One region of the Erwinia rhapontici genome, then DNA from elsewhere that is predicted to be linked to it. Evidence: predicted binding sites of a transcription regulator. Region 1 holds the regulator's gene; each other region holds the start of a gene.

Region 1 (3,284 bases):
TTGCCGCTGCTGATTATCAGACGGCATAACGGCCCTATTCATCAGCAATCCAGCCTTTCAGTATTACGATTCCTATGGCAAAAGAGAACACGGACCGCACAACGATCGATCTGTTTGCAGATGAACGACGTCCGGGACGACCCAAGACTAATCCGCTGACGCGTGATGAGCAGTTGCGTATCAACAAACGCAATCAGCTCAAGCGCGATAAAGTGCGCGGCCTGAAGCGTGTCGAACTGAAAATGAACAGCGACGCGGTTGATGTCCTGAATCAGCTAGCTTTCGAGCGCAATATCAGCCGCAGTGAACTGATCGAAGAAATGCTGCTGGAACAGTTGCAACGTCATCCGTCCTGATGGTATCAGGGCCTTAGCACTCAGCGACAAAACCGGCAGCATTACTCATTTATCCGCTCACGACGGTCTGTTATCATTAGCGATATCTGCGAAAAAATCAGCAGTCACCATATCATTAAGATTCAAGAGGTTATTAAACTCATGGCACTCGTCGGCATTTTCTTTGGTAGCGATACAGGCAATACCGAAAACATTGCAAAAATGATCCAGAAGCAACTGGGGAAAGATGTTGCAGAAGTTCGTGATATTGCTAAAAGCAGCAAAGAAGACCTTGAAGCCTTTGATATTCTGCTGCTTGGCATCCCAACCTGGTACTACGGTGAAGCCCAGTGCGACTGGGATGACTTCTTCCCAACGCTGGAAGAAATCGACTTCAACGGTAAACTGGTTGCGCTGTTTGGTTGCGGCGATCAGGAAGACTATTCCGAGTATTTCTGCGATGCAATGGGCACCATCCGCGACATCATTGAGCCGAACGGCGCAGTGATTGTCGGCCACTGGCCGAGCGAAGGTTACCATTTCGAGGCTTCGAAAGGCATGGCAGATGATAACCATTTCCTTGGCCTGGCCATTGATGAAGATCGCCAGCCAGAGCTCACCAACGAACGCGTTGAAAATTGGGTAAAACAAATTTTTGATGAACTTCAGCTAAAAGATATCATCGAAGCATAACCATAGCCGCTTGATGTGGGAGCTATCTCACATCAAGTAAGTGGTTTTTCCTATAGAAGTAATAGATACATGTTTGTAACTTTCATCTGCAAAACTGTACAATAACCCCATCGGTTACCCGCTTACTCAGCACCTGCCCCACTCTTTGAGGATGTGAGTCGCCCAAAGAGCGGTGAAGATGATGCAGATTGAAATGTTAACCCAGCCTAATTCGGGCGCGTGCTACCCTGGATGTAATGACACTTATCCTTACATCCATTGCGGTTTCAGGCACCCCTTATGGTTTTCATTTCGGAGTATCAGTTCTATACTGAGACGCACTCATCTTTTAGCGTCGACCGATGTTCAGGGCTTTTCAGCCACTAAGTGACTAGCAAAGTAACAGGACAATATCCGCATGACTGACAATAACACCGCATTAAAGAAGGCCGGCCTGAAAGTCACGCTTCCCCGACTGAAAATTCTGGAAGTGCTTCAGGAACCAGAGGGCCATCATGTCAGTGCGGAAGACTTGTACAAACGCCTGATTGATATGGGCGAAGAAATTGGTCTGGCCACCGTTTACCGCGTGCTGAACCAATTTGATGATGCGGGGATCGTTACCCGCCATAACTTTGAAGGCGGTAAATCCGTTTTCGAACTGACTCAGCAGCACCATCACGATCACCTGATCTGCCTGGACTGCGGTAAAGTTATTGAGTTCAGAGACGAATACATTGAGGAACGTCAGCGTGAAATCGCCACGCGTCACGGTATCAAACTGAGCAACCATAGCCTGTATCTTTATGGCCATTGTTCTCTGGGTGACTGTCGTGAAGACGAGACTCTGCACGACAAATAATCTGCACTGTTCAGTGTAAAAACCGGTGGCTTGCCACCGGTTTTTTTATGCCTGCGTTATAGCGATTCCTCCCGGCTAAAACGCTGCCAATCTGTCTCAAAAGGTTATCGCGTATAGAGCGGCAGCCAGCCACCATATGAAAGCAACGAGACCACGGCATTCAGTGCACCAAACAGCAGAACCAGCACAATCGGTGCCATCCCCCCTCTGACTCGCCACGTGGCAGTGGCAAAACGTCGACGTGACTGCCAGGCTAGTAGCGCTGGCGTGACAACAGCCCACAACGTCGCGGCCAGCCCGGCATAACCGATTGCCAGCAGAAAACCGTTGGGCCAGATCATCGCGGCAGTTAGCGGCAGAATAAACGTCAGCAGCGTGGTTTTTAATCTTCCGGACGCGGAGTTATCCAGTTTAAAGAGATCGGCAAGGTAATCAAAAAAGCCAAGACTGACACCGAGGAATGAACAGGCAACGGCGAAGTTAGAGAAGATATCCAGTAACAGATTCAGAGAGCGATTGTGCAGTACGCCGGATAACGCCCCCACCAGTACGTCAATATTACCGCCTTGCGCGGCAATCGCTTTAAATTCGCTGCGGGGAATATTGCCCATCGTGCCGATGATCCAGATAAAGTAAATCATCAGAGCCAGCAGCGTGCCGTAAATCAGGCAACGGCTCACGCGGCCTGCATTCTTATGGTAGTAAGTCGTCAACCCGGCAATGTTGCCATGGTAGCCGAAGGAGGCCAGACAAAACGGCACCACTATCCAGAGATATCGCAGATAATCGCGATCGGCTCCCTGGCTGTCGAGCAGAATAGCCGGCTGAACATGCCACAGCAGGCCGCCAAAAATCATCAGAAAGGTGAGGATCTTCGCGCCGAGAAAAATCAGCGTCATCCGGCTGACAACCGCTGTTCCCAGCCAGATAAACAGCGCCACCAGTAGCGTAAAGAGCAGCCCAGCCATACGTGCCGATATTCCGACATTTAATTGATTGAGGCTGTGCTGAATAATCGCGCCACTGGCAGAAATGTACGCATAGGTGAGGATCCCCAGCACAAAGACCACGGACAAACCGTTGATCAGGTTCCAGCCACGCCCAAGTAAATCGCGTGTGACCGTATCAAAACTCGCCCCGATGGGATAATGCAGGCTGGCTTCCAGATACAGTAATCCGGACAGCAGCATACAGAACCAGGTCACGATCAGCAGCGCGGAGGACCAGGCAAACCAGGCACCGGACATCACTACCGGCAGCGAGAACATCCCGGCACCAATAATGGTGCCACTGATAATCAACGCCCCCCAGAGTGTTGACGGCAGACGAACAGCAGAAGCAGGTGTAGCCATGAAATCCCTTAGCGAATGCAATAAATAACATGCCATAAACCGGGATAATCCACTGGCTAAACG
Region 2 (3,284 bases), 1.3 Mb from region 1:
TTGCAGCGGGCTACGCGGTGTTCTTTACCAGCTACTCTACGTGGCTGGGGAAAAACGGTATTTACCTGGAGGATCTGTATGTCAGCCCGCGTTTTCGCGGTCAAAAAGCCGGTAAAACGCTGCTGCGCTATATTGCACAACTTGCGGTGGCGCGCGGCTGCGGCCGCCTGGAATGGAGCGTGCTGGACTGGAATCAGCCTGCCATCGATTTTTATAAAAGCATTGGGGCTGCGCCGCAGGATGAGTGGGTGCGTTACCGGATGGAAGGGCAGGTATTGACGGATTTTGCTGAATCCTGAGTTTTTTGCGCTCTGCTTTAAGGCCAAGGTCAAGGTCTTAAGGTCAAGGGCGTTTCGCTTTCCCGCTGTGCGGGCGAAGCGACAAGGGGCGGCCAGTCGCCGCCGCCCCTTGACCCCGCGCTTGCGGCAGGCGCCGCGCCCGTTTCACGGGTGCCTTCGTCAGTTCCGTTCACCGACGGACCGCTCGTGACGGCACTTCCCTGTGCCGGCCCGAGCTTTCACCGCCGTCCTGGCGGTTCATCCTGGTTCACATCGCTTCCTCAGCGCAGCTTAATTGCCGCCTCAACATCAAAACCAAAATCTAAAAGATTAAATAAAACCAACAAATACCAAAAATGGCTCTTTGGTATTTGGTTTATTTTTAGTCCGTCTTTGATTGTTCTTTTGACCTCGCCGTTGACCTTTTGAGCGGCAATTAAGCTTCGCCGAAGGAGGGCGGATTTCCAGGACGAGCCGACAGGACGTCGGCGAGAGGGTGAGCCGGGACAGGGATGTCCCGTCACGCCCGGTCCGGCAGGAAAGCCGCTTGACTGAGGGAACCCGCTTTAGCGGGCGATGCGCCTGCCGCAAGCCCTGGGTCGCTCAGCCCGCGCAGCGGGAAAGCGAAACGCCCTTGACGTTGACCTTGACCTTGACCTTGACCTTAAGACCCGGACAAGATCCGAACCCGAACCTCGTCCGCCCTCTAAAATGTAAGACAAAAGAAATAATGACGCCGCCAAGGGTAATCTTTTGCAACATTAATGTTGATAATGATTATCATTCATATATTATGTCGCAAATTATAAACGTTGTTTGCCCTGCCACAGGGCTTTGCTAATTGCTATTCCTGAAGCCGTTGTTGAGCGAATACCCATAATAACATCGCAGGTATTTCGCATGATTAAGTTTTCATCCCGCCAGGGATTACTGCACACGTCTCTCGTCGTGGGGACACTGTTCACCGCCGCCGTCTCCACGCCGCTTACCGCGGCTGAGCAGACCGATGAATCGTCCGCCAAAGCCCGCCAACAAAACACGCCGCAGGATGATGCGGTGATGACCGTCTTGTCGCCAGAAGTGAAGAAAGTGGCAGGAAGTTCAGTCACCCTTAATGCTGCCGATATGCAGCAGCGTGGTGGCAATAACTTCGGCACCATCATGCGTTACCAGCCGCTGATCGGCGCGGTAGGCAGCAGCAGCGGTTCTTCCACGGGCAAAAGCGGCTTCGACCGGGGCGGCTACACCGGCTATAACATCCGTGGCCTGGAAGGTAACCGCGTGGCGCTTGACGTCGATGGCATCCCGCAGCCAGAAGCCACCGGGCGCAGCTACGCCAGCCGTGCCGGGGTGAACACCTTCGGCATCGGCCGTGACTACATTGACCCTTATCTCTACGGTCGCGTCGAGATTGAATCTGGCGCAACGATAACGTCACGTGCGAATACCGCACTGGGCGGTACCGTTTCCTTCCTGCCGAAATCAGCCGATGATTATCTGACGCCGGGCAAACACACTGCGTTTGGCTTCCAGAGCGATTACGACTCCTCCAGCCGCAGCTGGCATAACGGCATCACCGCTGCCACCGGGGATGAAACCCTGCGTGGTCTGATGGTGTACAGCCGCCGTGATGGTCAGCAGACCCGTAATAACAGCGATGAACTTGACGCTTACCCGGAAAACTGGCACTCCGACGCGTTGCTGACGTCCGCTATCTGGCAGCCGAACGATGAGCACAAGCTGACCGGAACGGTCGATTTTTACAGCAAAGTGAATCACAGCCGCTATGACAGCTGGGCCACTGACGGCAATACCTTACTGGGCGATGCGAACCAGCAAAGCAACACCCGCCGCTGGGGTGTCAGCCTGAAAGATGAGTGGACACCGGGTAACGACTGGGTCGACAGCCTGAGTAATAAAATTTATTACCAGCACACTGAAGCACACGACAATACGCTGATGCCATTAGGCACTGCGGGTGCCATGCAGCGCGTGTACTCTGATTACAACGTGGAAACGTACGGCTACGAAGCCCAACTGGCGAAGACGCTGGGTCGCCACGATCTGCTGGCCGGGATCAACGGGCGACTTTCAGAAACCGAACGCCCGTTCAGCCAGTCTCCGGCACAGAGCGGCACCAGCATGACCACCAAACCTGAGGGTGACAGCCGTACCCTGGTGCTGGGCGCGTTTGTGCAGGACAGTATCCTGTTTGACCTTGATGGTCATGCGTTCTCTGTGGTGCCGGGCGTGCGTGTGGCGCATCAGGAAACCAAACCGCAGAACCTCGCCAATATGGCCGCGGGCACGGATGTGCTGACGCCTGCCGATGCAGAGAAGCTGTACGGAAAAACCAACAGCGATACGCAGCTGCTGCCGTCCATCAGCTTTAACTATGATATTACCCCGCAGCTGATGACCTACGTGCAGTACAAGCGCGGCGCGCAGTTCCCGAACGCCAGCCAGCTGTATGGTTCATGGAACCTCGGTTCCAGCTACGCCGGAAACAGTCAGTATGCCTTGCTGGGCAATACCGATCTGGAAACGGAAACCAGTAACAACGTTGAATGGGGCGTGAAGGGCCAGGCAACGGAAGGCGTAACGCTGCATGGTGCGATGTTCTATAACACGTACAAAAACTTTATTGCGTCGACCCGTTATTCTCGCGCTACGGCACCGGATAAGTTCGTTAACGTTCCTGCGAATATAGCCACTATCTATCAGGCAGAAAACCGTGATAAAGCCTATATCTGGGGCGGAGAAGTCAGCACCAAAATCAACTATGGCACCTGGTTTGATCAGGTTAACGGCCTGAGTACCACCTTTGCGTTGGGCTACAGCAAGGGCCAGGCAAAATCCCGCTATGATGGCGACAAGTATGTTGACCTCGACAGCGTGGCCCCGATGAAAGCCGTGGTTGGCGTGGCGTTTGACGATCCGGCGCAGCGCTTTGGTACGGCGATCACCGCGACTTTTGTTAAAGGGAAGCAGGCGCAGAGCACCAAC
Region 3 (3,284 bases), 560 kb from region 1:
CGCCTGCCACACCTGCCCCGGGCTGATGCTCAGCGTGCCGTAGCACAGCGCAAACAGCGCCAGCAGTGCAGCGAGAACGATCAGCGTCAGGTTCGCCCACAGCACCCGGGACGCCAGGCGCAGATTGAGCCAGCCGTCAGCACGGCCGATCAGTAAGGTTTTACTGTGCATCCTGTCATCCTTAATGTTTGCGGCTACGGACTAACCAGATTAAGACTGGCGCACCGATCAATGCGGTGACAATCGACACCCGCAGTTCACCCTGTGCCATAAAACGCCCGGCAATATCGGCGGTCAGCAACAGCACCGGGGCCATCAGAAACGAATAAATCAGGATCCAGCGCTGATCGGCCCCCACCCACCAGCGCGCAACATGGGGCACCATCAGGCCAACAAAACCAATGGGCCCCACCAGCGCCGTGGCCGATCCACACAGCAGCATCACCGACAGCAGCGCCAGCAGGCGCACCAGCAGCACCCGGGTGCCGAGCGCGGCGGCAATGTCTTCACCCATACTGAGACTGTTCAGTGAACGCGATGCCGCGAGTGCCAGCACCGCGCCGACGACTATCGCCGGGGCCACCAGCATCAGGTTCGCTGAGGAACGGATATCCAGCGTTCCCGCCTGCCAGAAGCGCAGCTGGTCAAAGGTCTGCGGATTGAGCAGCGACAGCGACGAAGTCAGCCCCCCCAATACCGCACTCAGTGCCACCCCGGCCAGCGTCAGTCGCACCGGATTGACCCGGCCGCCGCTGAGTGTACCAATCGCCCAGACCGCAATGCTGGCAATCAGCGCACCGCCCCAGGCAAAGCCAAGCCAGCCTGCCATGCCGCTGACGCCAAACAGGGTAATGCCAATTGCCATCGCGAAGCTGGCCCCGGCATTGACGCCGAGAATGCCGGGGTCTGCCAGCGGATTACGCGTCAGTGCCTGGATCACCGCCCCTGCACCGCCCAGCGCCAGACCCACGAGGATCCCGGCCAGCGTACGCGGCAGACGGGCATTGAGAATAATGATGCTATCGGCGTTAGTGATCTGGCCGGAAAGACTCTGCCACACCAGGGCAGGCGCGATGGGTTTGGCCCCAAGCATCAGGCTCGCCAGGCTGACCGCCGTCAGTAATATCAGACAGATGATGACACCCGCGCTGCGCGAAAGGCCTTGCGACAACGGAGCAGATGGGGGGGAAGCTTGCTGCAATGACATCCCTGAGAGATCCTCTTCATATGCAAATGAATATGAGTATTATTATCATTAACGTTACTAACCAAATATGTTACCATGCGCCCCGCCAGAAAAACATCGGCATCCTTACGCGCCGCACCGGACAGCATTCCGGCCGCCAGGCATTGAGCCCTATTAACTACATGGATACTCATGGCAAAGCCCTCCATTCTGCTTGATTTCAGCCTGCTGAAAAATAACGCCCATTTCCGCGCCATCTTTTGTGCCCGCATGCTGTCCGTATTCTCACTCGGTATGCTGGCAGTCGGCGTACCGATTCAGATCCAGGCCATGACAGGCTCCACGCTTCAGGTGGGTGTGGCCGTGATGCTGGATGGGATCGGGATGTTTATCGGATTGATGCTGGGTGGCATCCTCGCAGACCGCCTCGATCGTCGTAAGCTGATTCTGTTTGCCCGTGGTACCTGCGGCATCGGCTTCGCGGCCCTCAGTCTGAATGCGTTTCTGCCGGAACCCTCTTTGTGGGCACTGTATTTGCTGGCCGCCTGGGACGGTTTCTTCGGGGCGTTGGGGATGACGGCATTAATGGCGGTGATCCCGCTGCTGGTCGGGCGTGAGAACCTCGGCGCGGCCGGTGCGCTGAGTATGGTGACCGTACGTCTCGGGGCTATCCTCTCCCCGGCCATTGGCGGGGTGATTATTGTGGCGGGCGGCGTGGGCTGGGCCTTTGCCGTGGCGGCTGTCGGTACGCTGGCAACGTTAATCCCGCTGGTGCGTCTGCCGTCGATGAAGCCGGAAGCGCAGGAGCCGGAGCATCCGCTGCGCGCCCTGGCCAGCGGCGTTCAGTTTGTCTGCCAGCAGAAGGTGGTGGGTTCCGTGGTGCTGCTGGGCATGCTGGTGAGCATCGTCGGCGCGGTGCGTATTCTGTTCCCGGCGCTGGCTATCAGCTATCACGCTGACGCTTCGGCGATTGGTCTGATGTATTCCGCCGTGCCGCTGGGGGCCATGATTGGTGCCTTTACCAGCGGCTGGGTGCCGGGTTATGCCCGTCCAGGTGTGCTGGTCCTGATCAGCGCCACCTGCGCGTTTCTGGCCATTGCTTCGCTGGGACTGTACAGCCACTTTATCCCGGCCCTGCTGGCACTGGTGGTGTATGGCTACTGCAACGCGATCGCTTCGCTGCTGCAATATATGCTGATTCAACACCATACGCCTGACGCTTTGCTCGGCCGCGTGAACAGTCTGGGCACCGCGCAGGATGTGACCGGGGATTCTGTCGGCGCACTGGGATTAGGCGTGTTAGGCAAGCTGTTTACGCCTGTGGTGAGCGTACTGTCATTTGGCGCGGTGGCAGCAGGCGTAGCGCTGGTGCTGGCAAGTCTGGTCGGCACCTTACGCCGGGCGACAATGTCACCGCCGGAGGAGGCAGGCCCGACTGATGAGCAGGACCCGGTGACCAATGCGTAACCGGGCATCATGCGACTAGCATGAGGAGTGCTGATGCCGGTGAAGAGCGTAATGAGGCCAGGTTCAGGTCATCATCCACGGATCTTCACTGGCTGAGCATCGGTTTCGTCATAGCAGGCGGGCACGACCTGCGTGATATCAATCGTTTCGCGGACCCGGCTAATATCGTACGTTGCCTGCATCGCCAGCCAGAGACGGGCCGCAATGCCCAGCCCGGCTTCCAACCGTACCGCCATTTCAGGGGTAATAGCGGTTTTTCCTGCCGCCGCTTTGCTCAACGCCGAGGGGGATACCCCGAGGTTTCCGGCCAGCGTCCGCAGGCTGACGTTATAGTCCTCAAGATACTCGGTAATCAGGCTGCCCGGATGCGGGGGGGTCATCATAGCCATTAGTGGTAGTCCTCCAGATTACTCCCTGTTTCCTTCCGGGAAACAGTATAACAGTTGTTTCCCGGAAGGAAACAGCTTTTCCGGCACGATCCTCTGAATTGTATCGCGAGTAAACCCGGCCATCGCCGACTGACCAATAAGGCGATTCTCATCACACTTTTCAAAAAAGCCGCGTCTTACCTGTGCCGAACCGTCAAGTTTCCCCCCTGCACGCCGTTAATCCGATCAGCATTTTCAAAATT

What was found. Region 1 encodes Fur, which represses iron uptake genes when iron is present. Its sites were predicted from a motif close to ATAATAATGAGAACNACTATCAA; they were not measured.
Positions count from the first base shown of each region.
Region 2: a site for Fur is predicted at 1,046-1,068, ahead of LJN55_RS12180 (TonB-dependent receptor domain-containing protein). Genes of this name have one in related genera too.
Region 3: a site for Fur is predicted at 1,234-1,256, ahead of fepD (Fe(3+)-siderophore ABC transporter permease). Genes of this name have one in related genera too.

Region 1 is NZ_CP085627.1:1,327,121-1,330,404, reverse strand. It holds gene ybfE (LexA regulated protein) at 75-356, shown strand; gene fldA (flavodoxin FldA) at 498-1,028, shown strand; gene fur (ferric iron uptake transcriptional regulator) at 1,426-1,869, shown strand; gene mtr (tryptophan permease) at 1,974-3,221, opposite strand.
Region 2 is NZ_CP085627.1:2,588,030-2,591,313, reverse strand. It holds gene LJN55_RS12185 (GNAT family N-acetyltransferase) at 1-299, shown strand, start outside; gene LJN55_RS12180 (TonB-dependent receptor domain-containing protein) at 1,179-3,284, shown strand, end outside.
Region 3 is NZ_CP085627.1:1,887,798-1,891,081, reverse strand. It holds gene fepG (iron-enterobactin ABC transporter permease) at 1-171, opposite strand, end outside; gene fepD (Fe(3+)-siderophore ABC transporter permease) at 182-1,207, opposite strand; gene entS (enterobactin transporter EntS) at 1,379-2,653, shown strand; gene LJN55_RS09025 (HigA family addiction module antitoxin) at 2,725-3,042, opposite strand.